Regions from separate parts of the Vibrio sp. JCM 18905 genome, predicted to be linked through region 1. Evidence: predicted binding sites of a transcription regulator. Region 1 holds the regulator's gene; each other region holds the start of a gene.
The links. The regulator CRP, encoded in region 1, controls carbon source genes, mostly activating them, when cyclic AMP is high. The targets are predictions, from matches to a motif close to TGTGANNNNNNTCACA.
Positions count from the first base shown of each region.

Region 2: a site for CRP is predicted at 2,100-2,115, ahead of recB (exodeoxyribonuclease V subunit beta). Genes of this name have one in related genera too.
Region 3: a site for CRP is predicted at 1,795-1,810, ahead of rppH (RNA pyrophosphohydrolase). Genes of this name have one in related genera too.
Region 4: a site for CRP is predicted at 2,202-2,217, ahead of ACZ5ZC_RS20570 (NupC/NupG family nucleoside CNT transporter). Genes of this name have one in related genera too.

Region 1 covers NZ_AP043880.1:428,656-433,405, reverse strand. Annotated here, with positions in the region: gene ACZ5ZC_RS18670 (hydrolase) at 1-738, shown strand, start outside; gene ACZ5ZC_RS18665 (YheU family protein) at 772-984, shown strand; gene ACZ5ZC_RS18660 (phosphoribulokinase) at 1,109-1,978, shown strand; gene crp (cAMP-activated global transcriptional regulator CRP) at 2,219-2,851, shown strand; gene ACZ5ZC_RS18650 (DUF1338 domain-containing protein) at 2,997-3,788, opposite strand; gene astD (succinylglutamate-semialdehyde dehydrogenase) at 4,038-4,750, opposite strand, start outside.
Region 2 covers NZ_AP043880.1:904,128-908,877, reverse strand. Annotated here, with positions in the region: gene recB (exodeoxyribonuclease V subunit beta) at 1-1,981, opposite strand, end outside; gene recC (exodeoxyribonuclease V subunit gamma) at 2,309-4,750, opposite strand, start outside.
Region 3 covers NZ_AP043879.1:472,561-477,310, forward strand. Annotated here, with positions in the region: gene ACZ5ZC_RS10385 (NADP(H)-dependent aldo-keto reductase) at 1-182, opposite strand, end outside; gene ACZ5ZC_RS10390 (DUF6482 family protein) at 337-648, shown strand; gene mutH (DNA mismatch repair endonuclease MutH) at 664-1,344, opposite strand; gene rppH (RNA pyrophosphohydrolase) at 1,964-2,485, shown strand; gene ptsP (phosphoenolpyruvate--protein phosphotransferase) at 2,488-4,734, shown strand; gene ACZ5ZC_RS10410 (sulfite exporter TauE/SafE family protein) at 4,741-4,750, shown strand, end outside.
Region 4 covers NZ_AP043880.1:830,322-835,071, reverse strand. Annotated here, with positions in the region: gene deoC (deoxyribose-phosphate aldolase) at 1-192, opposite strand, end outside; gene ACZ5ZC_RS20570 (NupC/NupG family nucleoside CNT transporter) at 774-2,057, opposite strand; gene ACZ5ZC_RS20565 (TatD family hydrolase) at 2,262-3,035, opposite strand; gene ACZ5ZC_RS20560 (DUF5363 family protein) at 3,022-3,219, opposite strand; gene prfC (peptide chain release factor 3) at 3,315-4,750, opposite strand, start outside.

The sequences.
Region 1 (4,750 bases):
CTGTCGGTGATGATGCATTTCCGCGGTTGTAGCGGTAAGCCAAACAAGAAAGCTCGCGCCTATCATTCTGGTGAAGTGACTGACGCCCGCCACTTCTTAGAGCACCTTGAGCAACGCTTTCCTGATAACCCCAAAGTTGCGGTCGGTATTTCTCTTGGCGGTAACATGTTGGCGAATTATTTAGCCCAATACAAAGACCACCCCATTTTGAATGCGGCGACCATTATCTCAGCGCCTTTAGACCTAGCAGCGTGTGCGAACCGTATTGAACAAGGCTTTTCGAAAGTGTATCGCCGTTACCTGCTCTCTTCGCTCAAACGCAACGCGTTGCAAAAACATCACTTGTTGCATGGCGAGCTCGCTTTGTCCTACAACTCAATAAAACGTGTCACACGATTGTATGAATTCGATGATTTGATCACGGCACCACTGCACGGTTTTAAAGACGCACAAGATTATTACGATCAATGTTCTGGCTTAAGTAAATTACAACAGATCACGCTACCGACACTGATCATTCACGCCAAAGACGATCCATTCATGACCGACGATGTGATCCCGAAATTTGTTCTGCCAGATAATATTGATTACCGTCTCTTTGAGCACGGTGGGCATGTTGGTTTCCTTACAGGTTCAGCGCTCAAGCCGAAATTTTGGTTGGAAGAAGCGCTGCCAGCGTATTACGAAAGTATTGCCGCAGATTACCTTTCTGCTGTATCCAAGCAGCGAAAGCAGTAAACTAGCCGCTCATCATAAAAGTTCGAGGTATTTATGATCATTCCATGGCAAGACATTGCGCCAGAAACATTGGAAAACTTAATTCGTGAATTCGTCTTACGTGAAGGCACGGATTACGGAACCGTCGAGATTTCTTTGCAAGACAAAGTGGATCAAGTAAAAACTCAATTAGAAAAAGGCGAAGCGGTTATCGTATTCTCTGAACTGCACGAAACCGTCGATATTCAGGTAAAAACAAAATTTTAGACCCTTCACATTTTACCGTACCCCACTCAATGACAAGGCATTGTTACGTGCTATAGTGGGTTATCGACCGTGCAGTAGCAGCCTACTGCACATTACAGGTAAGTAATTTTCGACAAGGTTTGTCATGTCAGCTAAACACCCAATTATTGCGGTTACTGGTTCATCCGGTGCCGGCACGACCACTACATCTGAAGCCTTCCGTAAGATGTTCAATATGATGAACGTTAAACCCGCATGGGTTGAAGGCGACAGCTTCCATCGCTTTACTCGCCCTGAAATGGATATAGAAATCCGTAAAGCGCGCGAGCAAGGTCGACACATTAGCTACTTTGGCCCTCAAGCTAATGACTTTCCAGGATTGGAAGAGTTTTTCCGTAAATATGGTCACGATGGCGCAGGCAGCGTACGTCGCTACCTACACACCTTTGACGAGGCCGTACCTTATAATCAAATGCCTGGTACCTTCACACCATGGCAGGACTTACCGGAGAACAGTGACGTTCTCTTCTATGAAGGCTTGCACGGCGGTGTTGTGGATGGCGATGTTAATGTTGCGCAGCATGTGGATTTCTTGATTGGTATGGTACCAATCGTAAACTTAGAGTGGATCCAAAAGTTTGTGCGTGATACTCGTGACCGCGGTCATTCACGAGAAGCAGTAATGGATTCTATCGTGCGCTCGATGGACGATTATCTTAACTACATCACTCCGCAATTTTCTCGCACTCATATTAACTTTCAGCGCGTCCCAACGGTCGATACCTCTAACCCACTTAACGCGAAAGGTATCCCAAGTCTAGATGAGAGCTTTGTCGTGATTCGCTTGCGTGGGATAAAGAAAGTCGACTTCCCATATCTCCTGGCTATGATTGATGGCTCATTCATGTCACGCCACAACACGATTGTCGTGCCAGGCGGTAAGATGAGCTTTGCAATGGAGCTCATAGTTCGGCCTATCCTACAACAGCTCATCGAAACAGGGAAAATTGGCTAAAAACCTGCCTGCGAAGATGTTTACTTTTCATACCGTGATCATGTGCACAGTTTTGCTTACAAAATCTCAATCATGGCACGATTAAAATCAAGAAATCGTTTTCGAAAAAGGATACTATTTCTTACCGAAACACAAGAGAGCTTGCAGCATATAAAAAGTGCTCTTATTCTAGTATGCCTAATTCAGGCTTAGCTAAAATATGGATAGCGCAAGCGTACCCTGCAGAGGAAGTGAGATATTATGGTTCTAGGTAAACCTCAAACCGACCCAACATTAGAGTGGTTTCTTTCACATTGTCATATTCATAAGTACCCTTCAAAGAGCACGCTAATTCACGCGGGCGAAAAGGCAGAAACTTTGTACTACATCGTTAAAGGTTCTGTTGCGGTTCTTATCAAAGACGAAGAAGGTAAGGAGATGATCCTTTCTTACCTAAACCAAGGAGACTTTATTGGTGAACTTGGTCTATTCGAGGAAGACCAAGAGCGCACAGCTTGGGTTCGTGCTAAATCTCCTTGTGAAGTTGCTGAAATTTCTTTCAAGAAATTCCGTCAGCTTATCCAAGTAAACCCAGACATCCTAATGCGCCTTTCTGCGCAGATGGCTCGTCGTCTTCAAGTAACTAGCCAAAAAGTGGGTGACCTGGCGTTCCTAGACGTAACTGGTCGTATCGCTCAGACGCTTCTGAACCTTGCAAAACAACCAGACGCAATGACTCACCCAGACGGCATGCAAATCAAGATCACTCGTCAAGAAATCGGTCAAATCGTTGGCTGTTCTCGTGAGACAGTAGGTCGTATCTTGAAAATGTTAGAAGAGCAGAACTTAATCTCTGCGCACGGTAAAACTATCGTGGTTTACGGTACTCGTTAATCTCAAACCAGAGTGACGCGAACAAAATTATAAAAGCCACCAATGGCGACATTGGTGGCTTTTTATTTGTCTTGTAACCACATTAAGCTCAGAGCAACAAAAGACTAATGAGCAAGTTGGTTAGCCGAAAGGTTCACCCTAAAAGTTAGCCATTCGTACTTTCAAAGATTTTGTCCGCTGAAGCCGCCACAAAACCTGGGTACAGCTCACCATTTTCCATCGGGTAGCGCTTAGCAAACTCGTAAAAGCCACCAGGGATAATTTCAGTGCCTTCGCTAAAGCGAACCGCCACTTTATCCGCCATGGTCGATGATTGTTCTAGTAGCACCTCAGGAGTGCCCTTCACTTCCCCGCCGTTTTCATTGATGGTAAATCCGGCCGTACGTAAGTGATCGTTTACTTGCTTCACTTCTTCGTATTCATTGAGCTGGTTAACGCTCACCGTGAAGTGGTTTGCGCCGTAACCATGCGCAGCCAACCAAGATGCATATTCACTTTCTTTAGCCAACGTTTGGTAGTCAGCAAAGCTTAAATCCCACAAGCGTCCACCATGTAAGAATGCGCTATCGTTCAGCTTGCCTGCATCGACTTGTGCCACCAGCTTTTTCACAATCTCTTGCAGCTCAGGTGAACACTCCTCAACTTTTAGCTCACTAATAAAGACTTTAGGTTGCTTCGGATCAGGGTGCTCATAGTGTTTAGCAACCAGCTTTTTACTTTCGAAAACGTAGTCACCACATGCCTGGTAGCCAATGGCTACAAATGGTTTAGCTAAGGTTTCGATACCAAGAGGCGCAATATTGAAGGTACGTAAAGCTATATGATCATTAATCAGAGGCTCATCTTCTTGAAGCAGCTGATGTACTTTCGCAGCAGAAGGGCAAAGACGTTGAATGTAATCTTGCCATAGCGATTCAAATAACACATCGGGCGTCATAACGACTCCTTGTTACGAGATGTAGAGTTAAAAGGTAAGCGGAAGTTGACTGCTCGCTCACAACGAAAAGTTGTCCAGAATAATGAACGAGCAGCCATCAACCTGTGACGGTAAATGCCAGTCAGTCAACACGCTTTTCCGAGTCTTTGCTCACTTTCCGTGTTCTGCCAACGATCACTACAACCCATACCTAAATGATTCGCCGGCAAGGTGAGCCGCAATACATGGTTGCGACTCTGTTATTAAAACTTATAGCGCCACACCTGGGCTTAATGTTGCAGGCAAGATAGTCTCTTGACCTTCCATTGATGCCATCGGGTACGCACAGTAGTCTGCTGCGTAATAAGCGCTTGGACGTAGGTTACCTGACGCACCAGGACCACCAAATGGCGCATCACCACTTGCACCAGTGAGCTGGCGGTTACGGTTCACGATCCCTGCACGAATATGGTCAACGAAGTATTCCCATTCTTGGTCGTCAGTTGAAACTAAACCAGCAGAGAGACCAAAGCGCGTGTCGTTCGCCAGTTCTACGGCTTTTTCTAGCCCTTCGTAACGCACCACTTGCAGAAGTGGACCGAAGTACTCTTCATCTGGTAGCTCAGCAATGTTCGTTACATCAATAATGCCCGGAGAAACAAACGCCGCCTCTCCTGCTTTAGCTTCAATCAAGCTTTCACCACCAAGTGATTGAAGGTTCGCTTGTGCATCGAGAATGAACTTGGCTGCGGCAACGGAGATTTGCGGCCCCATAAATGGCGCAGGCTCTGCAAATGGTTGGTCTACGCGAATATTCTTCGTCGCTTCGACGAGCTTGGTGATAAGCGCATCGCCTTTCTCACCCAATGGCACATACAAACGACGAGCACACGTACAACGCTGCCCGGCACTGATAAACGCTGACTGGATGATGGTGTACACCGTGGCATCCAAATCACCGTATTTATCAGAGATCACCATCG
Region 2 (4,750 bases), 480 kb from region 1:
ATTCGTTTACGGCGTTTTCCCACACCACTTCATCGTTATTAAGTGCATCCAAACTTGCTGCGTCGAGGGCAAACAGCTCAGAGGCAAGACTTGCACGCAGCGCACGGTCATTTTCTGGAGTCAGCACCGCTTGCAGCAAGCGCTGTAAATCCTGCGCCACCGAACTGGTAAACACACTGTCTCGGTTAGACAGGTACACGCTGGCAATGCCTTTATCAGCCAACGCTTGTTTGATCATTCGACCTTCGCTACCTGTTCGAACCAATACCGCGATATCGCCCGCTTGAACCGCTTTCTGTTTTTCGCCATTCACCAGACACGCTTGCCCCTGTTGAGCCTGCGTCAAAATAGTTTGGATTTGGCTTGCGGTCGCCTCTGCCATTCGAGTCAAATACTCGCCTTTTGGTAGCGGTTTATCGTCCGCTTCTTGCAACCAATAAGTCAGCGCCGGTTGCTTTTGGCCACCCATAGTCCAAATGCGTTTTTCGGCATTGGGACTGTACTTAACGGGTAAGAACGGAATATCTGAATCATAGATAAATGGACTGTCTGGCAAAGCAAATACTTGGTTTACCGCCTGCACCATATCTGCGCTAGAACGCCAGTTGGTTCCTAACGTATAGTGGGCACTTACTTGGTTACGCGCTTTGATATAAGTGAAAATGTCTGCGCCACGAAAGCCATAAATCGCCTGCTTGGGGTCACCGATCATAAACAAACCACATTCCGGGTTGTTCAGATAAATACGACTGAAAATACTGTATTGAAGCGGGTCGGTATCTTGGAACTCGTCAATCATTGCGACGGGATACAAAGTACGAATACGCGCCGCTAAAAGCTCGCTTTCGTCCGTATCGATAGAAGCAGAAAGTTGCGTCAGCAAATCATCGAAAGAGAGCCACTGTTTTTGATTTTTCGCGTTGGCCAGCATTGCACGACAATGCTCAATCGCATGAGCAAGCAGTGGCGCTTTTAAGCTGATTGGATTGGCAAGAAATGTTTCAATGGCTTCAAATACCGCATGCTGCGGCGCACTGCCTTTCGGTGTTTTTTCCAACAAGACGTTTTGCGCGAATTTCTCCAGCTTGTCTGGATAATCGTAACCTGTAGTTTCCGTTGCTGCCCAAGCGTTTACCGCCTCCAACCACGTCGGCAGAGACTTTTTGGTGTAGCTGCGTTTGTTAATATCTGAATCTGAAATCAGCGTAAAGAAGTCATCTTGGCTTTCTCGCCACTGTGCTTTTAATTCATCAATTTTTTTCAAATTTTCAGTATGAAGATCAGCCAAACTGCCTTTCATTGCAGGAACGGAAAGGCTTAACGGTGCACCAGTTAAGTAATTGCTGATGTCAGACAACAACGCAGATGGAGAGCTCCATAGCTGGCGAATTTCCCCAGCCAAGGTAAATGGCAACGGGTAGAAATTGCGGCGCCAGTAATCGGCTACAACTTGCGCTTTTAGGTGACTTTCATCGGTCACAAACTCGTTGTTAAATCGGCTGCCAGATTCAAACGCATTTTGCGTTAGCATACGTTGGCAAAAACCGTGAATGGTGTAGACCGCCGCCTCGTCCATCTGACGCTCTGCCTGCAATAAAATTTCTGCGGCTTGCTTGTGATCGTCAAACTCATTAAGCAAAGGTTGGATCACCGGATCGGAACTCTGTCCACGCGCAAACGCGATTCGCGCATCATGGATCCTTGCCCTGATACGATCGCGTAATTCCGCAGTTGCCGCTTCAGTAAAGGTTACGACCAGAATTTGGTCGACCGTAAGCGGTACGCGGTGCCTAGTTTCCGCGCAGCCGTGACCAAGCAAAAGGCGCAGATATAAACCTGCAATAGTGAAGGTTTTACCTGTACCTGCTGATGCCTCGATTAACCTCGCACCATGCAGAGGAAACCTCATCGGTTCTAGTGGCGTTGGTTGAGGCCGCTCTGTGCTGTCTAACGTATGTAGAGGACACTCTGCACCTGACATTTGATCCATAACGCTGAATCTCTCCGGATTATTTACTAGGACGTATCACCTAATAAATGTGATCTATAGTTAAAAATTCTATTAATATGTTTAACAAGTTGGATAATTTAGAGCTTTGTGAGATCTTTCTCACGGTTATCCATAAGACGTACCGTTAGTATGCGCCCCACGAGATAAGTCAAACCTTTTTGGCGGCACAACTCAAATGAATTAAACAAAAGTATCATGGTCCCTCTGACCTTGTGGCCGTACAGCGAACGCCCTACAAAAAATAATGATTTTCTGGCGGCCACCCTACTCTTCCTTATCTTTATCCAACTATCTTTATTACGCTTTTACGTCATCGGCGTCTTGAACCGCTAAGCGCGCACCTTGCAGAACTAATGCTGTCAGCAAGCGAACCTCTGAGGCCAACTCATCATTCCAAGCAGGCCAAATTCGAGAGATGTACGCGTTATTGCCTTCGCCCGGGCTCATGAAGCCATCATTGAATGCGTCAGCCATTTTCTTCAAAGATTTCTCTTCGTCATCGACCCACTGACCGCGGCTAAAGCCTGCTTCAAAACAAGCCAACGCCGTTTTCGGGAAATAAGGCAAAGGCTTAGTCATGCCTTCGAAGAATAAGCGAACTAATTCAGTCAGTAGCTGTTTGGCATACTGCGCATCGGCAATTTCTGGGTAGATCAAATGCAGCGCGCCTTCTTTACGATCGTAACCAATGATGTGGGTTTTCTTAGCATGACCCGACGCCGACATGGCAAGGTGATCGATCCACGCTGCAAGGTAATCCTGCGATCGAATCTTACCGCTTCGATAGCGAATCAAACCGGATTGGTAGCATTGAGTTAGCCAACCAGTCAGGCGAACGTTTTTCTCTTCGCCTTCATTTCGCTCAAATAAGGAGTCAAACGTCAGGTCGATTTCCAAATCGTCTTGAGGCGCACCAGATAAAAACGCCAGTTTATCCACCAGCTCTTCCGCCTGAACTCGGTTGGTTTCAAACTCGATATCACCAAACGCCCCCACCGGCAGTTTGCCTTGCGCACGCTGTTGACTCATAAAGTGTTTAAGCACCTCTGTTTTTTTCTCTGGCTGCATCAATGTCGTTTCAAGCAAGGCTTCTAACAGCTCATCACGCATTTGATAACTTTCCAAACCACCTAAAACAAAGGGTTCGTCGTCTTCCATCACCGGCAGTGGCGGTTCAAAGATTACTTTTAAGCGACGATTGAAAAAATACTGCACAGGTAAGCGCCAGAAACGTTGCAACTCGACTAAGTCGAGCTCAAGTGGGAACGTCGCTCCTAACAGATAGTCGTCTAATGCCCGATTAAAATCACGACGAACATAGCCTTGCGATTGACTACTTTGAGTCAATGCCGCTGGAATCCACTCTTTCGCGTAGCTGGCGTGCGTGCCTTGGAACGCACTTGGGCTAAACGGCACCATGGCGTGGGTATTCACCAACGCATTTAATAAATTGTCGCCAGATTCATCAACGGGCAACGCTTCATCACCACTTAAACAATAGTTTTGGTGGCAGTATTCCATCAGCTCAGAAACCAGAACCGAAGGCACTCGCTCTGTGTTGTCTTGGATTGAACGGCCAACATAACTGATGTACAACGTTTGCTGTGCAGACAACATCGCTTCGAGGAATAGGTAACGGTCATCATCTCGGCGCGAACGATCGCCCGGTTTGGTTCTTCCCGTCATCAAGTCAAAACCTTCCGGCGGCATGGAGCGTGGGTACACGCCGTCATTCATCCCCAGTAGACAAACGGTTCTAAACGGAATAGAGCGCATCGGCATCAGGGTACAAAAGTTCACTTGACCAGCAAGGAAGCGCTGGCTGACTCGTGTGCCAGATAATTTGTTTTGAAGGTATTGGCTGATGATCGACGGCGATAACGCATCATCAAATGCGGCATCAGCTAATTGCTCTTTGAGTTGGCTGAGCGTATCGCGAATGGATTTGAGCGCCATTTCGCCTTCTAACTCAACTGAGAAGAAGTCATCCAGCAGTGAAACCAAAGTCTCTCGCCAACCATCGATAGTTTGAACATGAGAAAGTTTGCTTCGATAAGTGCTAATTTGTTGGATAAAGTGTGCCAACTTGCCCGCCAGCTCTGCGCCCATGCCTTGCACTTCGTTGTACGGAGACAAACTGCCTTGCTCGGTTTCAAACAAACCTGCGGATTCTGGCATCGCGTAGCCAAGCAACATTCGTTGAATACCAAATTGCCATGTGTTTTGACGGGTTTCCGGCAGTTCAAATTCGCGTCCGGTATTGGCATCCAACCCCCAGCGAATTCCCGATTCCTCAACCCATTGTTTGGCTTGTAAGAAATCATCTTCGCTGAGTTCAAAACGCTTTAATATCGCTGGAGTTTCCAGAAGTTCGAGTAGTTCTGATGCCAAACAGCGCGTATTGGGTAAGTTCACCAACTGCATAAATGCAGCCAGAATTGGGCTCTCTTGATCGGCAGTTCGGTCAGAAATCGAATATGGAATAAAACGCTCACCCGGCGCGTTACCAAAGACCGCCTGAATCGCAGGGCTGTAAGCGTTGATGTCCGCGACCATCACGATAATATCGCGCGGTTTTAACGTTGGGTCAGCATCGAACATCGCCAACAGTTGATCATGCAGCACTTCCACTTCACGCATCGGGCTGTGACAAGCGTGTAGGCTCAGTGATTTATCACCCAAGCTAACCACTTGTTTGTGATGACTGTTTTCAATCTGTTGGTCATCTTGATGTTCTTC
Region 3 (4,750 bases), on a different replicon from region 1:
GTTTCCGCTTTGGGAGGTACAGGGTACATCTCTGCGGTATCAATGAAATTCACCCCATGATCAAGGGCAAAGTCGAGCTGTTCAAAGGCGTCCTTTTCTGTATTTTGCTCGCCAAACGTCATGGTTCCGAGGCAGATTTTACTGATCTCAAGTGATGAGTGCGGTAGTTTTGTGTATTGCATATCACGTCCTTGAAGAGTTACCGACTAAATAAGTGATTCCAATATAGGGGATTTTTAACCGCTATCGCAAATGATTTACGTATAAAGGAAGACCAAACTCGAAAGCTATACATAGCCTAACTACACTTAAATAATCGTGTGAAGGAGGTACGTTATGCAGAAGCATCAATTGGACATGTGGTTACACGGTCCCCATAAAGATACTTATAAAACTCCCAAAGTATTTGTAATTGGGTGTTCTGATGTCTCTGACTATTTGCTAGCAGTGGAGTACAAGCATCAACTTGAGCCGATTAAAGACGGTGAAGATCCGATACATTTCGGTTCGTTAGATTTGGTGAAAGAAGAGCTGCTGAGGTTAGGGGTAGATAAAGCGTATTTAAGGCTGCACAATGCGTATGACGAATGTGGCACTGAAGAGGCAGCCTCGTACTGTGATATCGAGTTATCGCTCGTGACGCACTAAATGGCGGAAACAACATTACTCAGATGGCGCGCTGATGTAGTGCTTGAATAAGATCTGTTCAGTAAACTGTGTTCTGAGGTAAAAACCTCGGGGCAGAGTTTTTATCGGTTTGCCATTTGAGCTGTATGCTTCGGTGAGGGCTTTTGCATTCGCTGCTTTAGGGCGAAGATGCAGCGCTTCTCCGTGTCTGGCGGAAATTTGATCAAATTTCCCCAAGACGATCATCTCCATTAGCTCTTCCCAGTCGTTTCGTAAAATACGCTCTTCGTCTTCGTCTGGTGACCAAATCAGTGGGCTACCAACACGTCTTTCTGCAAGTGGAATTTCTCGTTCCCCTTCCACTGGTACCCAAAGCACACGAGACAGCTTGTTGCGTACGTGGCTTGTTTCCCATGTAAGACCATGAACACCTGTGAGAGGAGCCACCGAAACAAAGGTTGTTTCCAACGGTTTGCCAGAGTGACTGATCGGAATACTTTTCAGCTCGATCCCTAGCTTAGCGAAATCTTGTTGAGGTTTACTGCCTGCTGGGGCGCCCAAGTGCCATTCGAGTAATTGACCCACCCAACCTTTATCACGTTTTAAGTTTTCAGGAACAATCATATTCGCCTCGGCGGCCAGCTCTGCAAAGCTAAGTCCTGCCATATCATGAGCGCGTTCCAATAGCTCTGCTTCTGTTTGTGGTTCTGGTTTCATAGTCACAAGGTGGTATTACAAAAAATATAGTTTATCAAACTCCGGCCAAATCTACTGTTTAAGATTTCACCGAGGCGGTGTAAGAACGATCAATTCATAACTTATCCACAGATGGAGGAGGTATTGATAAGATCCTGACGGGGTCTGTATGAATAAACAGGGGTTAAAATGCATTTTTGGGGTTGATTTTGTTGTAATCATCTAAACGAATAGCAGGTGAGTGTGGATAAATAGCCTGTTGGTGGATCTTTGACCGATCTGAGTTTGGTGAAAAGATCATCAAGAAACTGAAGATCGATTTATCGTTATTTTTAAAAATAAATACTTTTCTATCAATGCTTTATGTTTATTTTCTTGTTTCTTTATTTGTTTTGCTTTTGATGGGATTGAACTGAATTACTCATTTGAATTGAATTCTTCACAAAGTTATTCACAGAAAAGGTGAATAAATGTGGGCAATGTCTCACTCTTGTGTTGATAAGGTATGATGTGATTAAAAGATATCCAAATATGGTGAAAAGGTAATAAATCTTGCTCATATCACATCAGTAAGTTTGCTAGTAATGGGGATATGTGGAAAAATCACGGTAATAAAAAATTTATTCATAGAGGTTAGCCAGTGATAGATGGCGATGGTTACCGACTTAATGTTGGTATTGTGATATGTAATAACCATGGTCAGGTCTTCTGGGCTAAACGATACGGGCAACACTCATGGCAATTCCCACAAGGTGGAATTGACGAAGGTGAAACTCCTGAACAAGCCATGTTCAGGGAGTTATATGAAGAAGTCGGTTTAACGAAAAAAGACGTTAAGATCATTGCAACAAGTCGTCATTGGTTAAGATATAAGCTACCAAAACGATTGGTGCGTTGGGACTCCAAGCCTGTTTGTATCGGCCAAAAACAGAAATGGTTTCTGCTGAGATTAGAATGCGATGAATCTCGCATTAATATGCAACGCGGAAAATCCCCTGAATTTGATGGTTGGCGCTGGGTGAGTTACTGGTATCCAGTTAGGCAAGTTGTTTCTTTCAAGCGAGATGTTTATCGACGAGCGATGAAAGAGTTTGCATCCTTAGCCATGCCTTTTCGAGAGAGAAAAGCGAAAGGGAAAAGAAAAAAGCAACGTAGAGGATAATCATGCTCAGTCAGCTAAGGGAAATAGTTGAGAAAGTCTCCAGGGTCGATGATGTGCATCTGGCACTTGATATATTGGTGAAAGAGACTTGTGCTGCCCTTCGCACTGAGTGCTGTACTATCTATCTTGCTAATGAAGAAATGCAGCGCCTTGAGTTAATGGCAACTCAAGGCCTTATTTTTGAAGGTGATAGTATTCATATCAACTTCAATGAAGGCTTGGTTGGGTTGGTTAAACGAAGCGCAGAGCCACTCAACCTTGCCGAAGCCTCAAAACATCCCGAGTTTAAATTCTTCCCTCAACTTGGTGAACAGATTTACCACTCCTTTTTAGCCACTCCAATCATTCATCGCAAACAAGTTTTAGGTGTGTTGGTGATCCAGCAAAAAACACCGCGCTTGTTCAGTGAGATGGAAGAGTCGTTTCTTGTCACGTTATCCGCTCAGCTAGCAGTGCTTATTGCGCATGCGCAGAATCTTGGGCATTGGCAGTTGGCATCTAAACCCACGGTATTAAAAGGTTTGCCTGCATCTACTGGTGTCGCGATTGGAGAGTTTTGGTTCGACAATACCCAGCCGAGTTTATCGGATGTTTTCCCTTCGTCCACGTTAGATAAAGAACGTGAGCACGAGACATTGCTGGTGGCGATAGAGCGAGCGTTAAATGACTTTCGCCGTATGCGGAAAAAGCTGGACAGTGAAATCAACAAAGATGCGCTGGCGATCTTCGATCTGTTTACTCACTTACTCAATGACCCGATGCTTCGTGGTGATTTGAAGAAGCAGATTGAAAAAGGAGACAGGGCCGATTGGGCGTTACGCCAAGTGGTAGAATCATACTCGAATCGATTTGCCAGAATGTCGGATGTCTACATGCGCGAGAGAGCGCAAGACATCCGAGAGTTAGGGCAAAGGCTGCTCTATTTTCTACATAACAGTGAGCAAGAAAATTCTGCAATTGATCGTCCCATTATTTTGGTGGCGAGTGAACTCACAGCCACCTTGCTCGCTTCTGTACCTAAAGAATTTTTGTTAGCCGTCGTGTCACTAGAAGGTGGCGCGAACTCTCATGCGGCTATTTTGTCTCGCGCACTTGGAGTTCCCGCTGTCATGGGCGCCAACATTAACCCGGATGTGGTCAATGGCAAACTCGGGATAGTGGATGGTTATACGGGCGAGATCTTCCTAGAGCCAAACCGTCAATTATTGCGAGAGTATCGAAGCTTAGTGAGTGAAGAGTCAGAATTGTTTGCAATGGTAAACAAGGACCTCGCACTCCCAGCGGTTACGCAAGACAATCACCACATCGAAATTATGCTCAATGCGGGGCTCAGTGCAGACAGTAATATTGCCATCAATAAAGGAGTTGATGGTGTTGGGTTGTACCGAACTGAGATTGCATTTTTACTTCAACATCACTTTCCGTCCGAAGATGAGCAGTATCATCAATACCAAGCGATACTCAACAGTTATCCGAATCAACGAGTGGTGATGCGCACTTTGGATATTGGTGGTGACAAACCTTTGCCGTATTTGCCCATCGAAGAAGATAATCCGTTTCTAGGCTGGCGTGGCATTCGTTTTACATTGGATCATCCAGACATTTTCTTGATCCAGCTGCGTGCAATGTTAAGAGCGAGTGCAGAAAGCGGAAACTTAAGTATTTTATTGCCAATGGTGTCAGGGGTAAAAGAGTTAGACGATGCCATTAGCTTGATTAATCAAGCTCACAGCGAAGCCGTGTTGCTTGATGATAGAATTCAGTTTCCACAAGTTGGGGTCATGATCGAAGTGCCATCAATGGTGTATTTATTGCCAACGATTGCTCACCGTGTTGATTTTGTTTCTGTCGGGACAAACGATTTAACCCAGTATTTATTAGCAGTTGATAGGAACAATTCGCGCGTCGCGGATGTCTATGAATCTATGCATCCTGCGGTACTGTTAGCGCTTAAGCAAATCCATGACGTGTGCGATAAGTATCAGGTGCCAGTGTGTATTTGTGGTGAGTTAGCTGGCGACCCATTTGGCGCTCTTCTCTTACTTGGGTTAGGGTATACCAGTTTGAGTATGAACACCTCCAACGTGGCTAAGGTGAAATATTTGATTCGTCATAGCCAACAAGAAGAATTAGAAAAATTAGCGGAGCAAGCAATGACAAAGTCCTACGGGGAGGACATTCATCAAATGATGCATGACTTCTTCATCCAACAGGGTTTTGCGGGCTTTATCCGTGCAGGTAAAAAGTAGGAAATCGTGACCGTCT
Region 4 (4,750 bases), 400 kb from region 1:
ACCTTGCTCACGAAGTGTCTTCTTAGCAATAGGAATAAAGCGAGGGTAAATACAAATTGCAGCTGTGTTGCCTACTGCTGTTTTCGCGTCATGACATAATGAGATCACTTTTGCATCAGTGTCATCGTCATTCAACGTAGTTAGGTCCATAAGTTTAAGTGCACGTAGCGCTGCTGCTTTTAAATCGCTCATTTCTATCTCCGATCAATATTCAAAAAATTCACTACTCAGCCTTACATCACGTCTCTAACTATAATCAACAAGTCGAGACAATGTGAGTAAATGGCTAAACAGTCTATTAATGAACGGACTTGGTTCCCTGAAGACTCGGCATATACAGCGAAAATTTCATATGCCAATTGCTATCCTTGTCACCGCACAGTACCAGTTTGGCCTATGGCACAACAATCTATGATTGCGGTGTCTTTAATATCACATCACACAGCAAAACGCCTATTAGATCTGATATTGCTGGGCAAGTCATTTGCCCATCGATTATGTAATATTCATTACGTGATTAAGTATCAACCTTAACCACTATCCTGTGATTAATACATTATAGAGTTTCACCGCAAAACTGTAGCACCAAATAGAGCGCAAACGGTTTGTATCTCAAAATTTCCTAGCCCCTATTCCATCGGCTGCGTAACTCATAGACTGAGTCCGGCATCCGGTGAGATTTTAGAGCCCGAAAAACGAAAAATGCCCCGCAGCAATCTCTTGCTACAGGGCATGATGTAAAACGGCGTCTATATATTAAGAACCGATTCTAATTATAGTGCTGCAAGGCTTAAGCAGAAGCCTGCAATTGTCGCTGCCATAAGGTTAGACAACGTACCTGCAAGCACAGCTTTAACACCCATGCGAGCGATGTCACTACGACGGTTTGGTGCAAGGCTACCTAGACCACCAAGTAGAATCGCGATAGAAGAAAGGTTCGCGAAACCACATAGTGCGAATGAGATGATAGCTGTTGTCTTCTCAGACATTACTTCACCAGTTGCCGCGATTACTTGAGCGTTTTCACCTAGGTATGGTGTGAAGTTCAAGTAAGCAACGAATTCGTTCACTACGATTTTCTGACCGATGAATGAACCAGCAGTTACTGCTTCAGCCCATGGAACACCGATTAGGAATGCTAGTGGAGAGAATGCGTAACCTAGGATTAGCTCTAGCGTTAGTTCTGGCATGCCGAACCAACCACCGATGCCACCTAGCATACCGTTGATCAGCGCGATTAGACCAACGAATGCGATTAGCATTGCACCTACGTTAAGCGCAAGTTGTAGACCAGAAGCCGCACCGCCCGCTGCTGCGTCGATTACGTTTACTGGTTTGTCGTCGCCGCCGTCCATCGCTTCTTCAATACTTTCGTGAGGCTGGTCAGTCTCTGGGTGAAGGATTTTAGCGAATAGTAGACCACCTGGTGCCGCCATGAATGATGCTGCTACTAGGTACTCTAGTGGAACACCCATTGAAGCGTAGCCCGCTAGTACACCACCAGCAACAGAAGCTAGACCACCACACATTACCGCGAATAGCTCTGATTGAGTCATTTTTGGAACGAATGGACGAACAACTAGAGGTGCTTCTGTTTGACCTACGAAAATGTTTGCTGCTGCTGACATTGATTCCGCACGTGAAGTGCCCAGCGCTTTTTGTAGTGCGCCACCAAGAATCTTGATAACCCATTGCATAACGCCAATGTAGTAAAGAACTGAAATCAGTGCAGAGAAGAAGATCAGTGTAGGAAGAACACGGAATGCGAAGATGAAACCGCCGCCGCCGAATACTTCGAACATCTTGTCAGAAACAAGACCACCGAACAGGAATGATGAACCATCGTTACCGTAGTTGATAACGTTAGAAACACCTGAAGAGAAACCGTTTAGTAGATCACGGCCCCAAGGCACATACAGAACAAATGCACCTAATGCGAATTGGATAGCGAATGCGCCACCCACAGTTCTTAGATTGATAGCTTTTCGGTTATTAGAAAATGCCACTGCAATCGCAAGAAGCACTACCATACCGATTAGGCTCATAAACAGGCTCATAGTTTATGACTTCCTTATAAGTTATTTATTGGCGTGTTACAAAATGGAGCTATAAAGCGGGAGCAATTATACTCATGCAGAATCAATTAAAGTAATGCCAGCCTCACACTTTCCTATAAGATTCATGATTGATTCAGCCAGCTTTGTGAGTTAATTCACAATAAGCAGGAAAACGTTTTCTATTTCAAACCACATCTTTAGATTTTATTCACATATCGAGAAAGCAAAATTGCTATTTTTCCATAACTGAGAGGCAATCGATTGCTTTGAGCCGTTATGCAACTCTACGAGCTCATTAAAGACGTGAATGAGTTTGGCTGGGTGATTCGACTCCCCTTGATACCCAAGTATAGGCATATCCGGTGCATCTGTTTCGATCACGAGATGTTTGAGTGGTAATTTTTGAATTGCGTCGCGCGTTTTCTTCGCTCTTGGGTAGGTGATGGTTCCTCCTACTCCGATAAAAAAACCTAATTTGACCCACTCCATTGCTTGCTGATAACTCCCAGAGAAAGCATGTAGCACACCGCCCCGAGGGAGCTTCGCCGCTTTAACCATTTGAATAAGGCGATTGTGCGCTTTTCGGCTATGTAAAATAACTGGGAGTTCGAAGCATCTAGCCAGTTCAAATTGAACTTCAAGTGTCTCTTCTTGCAACTGTGGGTCAACATCAATGGCAAAATCTAGCCCACACTCTCCTATTGCCACGCACTGGGGAGCATTTTGTTTTAGATAATGTTCCAATTCAGCAAAGTGCTGCTCGACGTTATCTTCAAGAAAATACGGATGAAACCCAAGGGCGTAATACAAATTGGCATGTTGATCTGCCAAGGTTTGAATACGAGCCCAGTTTTGAGGTCCCACTGAAGGAATCAGAATTCTTGTCACGCCTTGCGTTTGAGCTAGCTCAAGTTGATGTGCAAAGTCACCTTGGAATACATCAAAGTCAAAGTGACAATGGGTATCAAAGAGCTTCATCTTGAGACTTTTTATCTGTACCGACAAACTGAGAATCAGAAAATAGCAGAGCTTCACTGTTCTCTTCATTTTGATGGGCAGGATCTTTTCGATACGGAACGCAGCTGCGTTTTTGATCAGGGGTTAACCCCATCTCCTTGCACCAGTCGTCGTAACGCTTCAATCCTCGTTTAAACCAGTTCATACCTCATCCTTATAAAAAACGCCCTTGGCTAAGTTTATAGCCAAGGGCGTTTTAAAATCTAGTTTGCGTTAAAGCTTACCCAAACCGCTTTTTGATTAGTGCTCACGCGTCGCACGGAAATCAATATCAGGGAAACGCTCTTTCGCCAAGTTTAAGTTAACCATTGTTGGTGCAATATACGTTAGGTTATCACCACCATCCAATGCTAAGTTTGCTTGGTTCTTACGTTGGAACTCATCCAGTTTCTTCGCATCATCACACTCAACCCAACGCGCAGTTGCAACGTTAATGCCTTCATAAATCGCTTCAACGTTATATTCAGACTTCAAACGAGCCACAACAACATCGAACTGAAGTACACCAACGGCACCAACGATCAGATCGTTGTTTTGTAGTGGACGGAATACCTGTACCGCACCTTCTTCTGATAGTTGCACCAAGCCTTTTAGTAGCTGTTTCTGCTTTAGTGGATCTTTCAGGCGAATACGACGAAACAGCTCCGGGGCGAAGTTCGGAATACCAGAGAATTTCAGTGACTCACCTTGAGTAAAGGTATCACCAATCTGGATAGTACCGTGGTTATGCAGACCAATGATATCACCCGCGTAAGCGTGTTCTGCACGTGAACGGTCACCAGCCATAAAGGTTACTGCATCAGAGATACTCACCTGCTTGCCAAGACGAACGTGGTTCATCTTCATACCCTGCGTGTAAGTACCCGATACAATACGCATGAATGCGATACGGTCACGGTGTTTCGGGTCCATGTTTGCTTGGATCTTGAATACGAAACCAGAGAACTTCTCTTCTGTCGCTTCAACTTCACGCTCAACCGCTTGACGCGTTTTCGGTGCTGGTGCCCACTCTGTTAGACCGTCTAGCATGTGGTCTACACCGAAGTTACCTAATGCGGTACCGAAGTAAACTGGCGTCAGGTCACCTGTTAAGAACATTTCCAAATCAAACTCAGGGCAAGCACCCATAACAAGCTCAAGCTCTTCTCGAACACTTTCCGCAAGGCCTGCACCGACTTTTTCATCAAGCTCTGGGTTATCTAGACCTTTGATGATTCGAACTTCTTGAATCTCATGACCGTGACCAGATTCGTATAAAATCGTTTCATCACGGTGAATGTGGTACACACCTTTAAACTCTTTACCACAGCCGATTGGCCACGTGATAGGCGCACACATCATGCCCAATTCGTTTTCTACTTCGTCCAATACTTCCATTGGATCACGAACGTCACGGTCAAGTTTGTTCATGAAGGTCACGATTGGCGTATCGCGTAGACGGGTTACTTCCATCAGCTTACGAGTACGATCCTCGACACCTTTCGCTGCATCGATAACCATCAAACACGAGTCGACTGCCGTTAGAGTACGGTATGTATCTTCCGAGAAGTCTTCGTGTCCAGGAGTATCAAGTAGGTTTACCAGGCAATCATTGTAAGGGAACTGCATCACAGACGTGGTTACCGAGATACCACGTTCCTTTTCCATTTCCATCCAGTCTGATTTTGCGTGCTGTG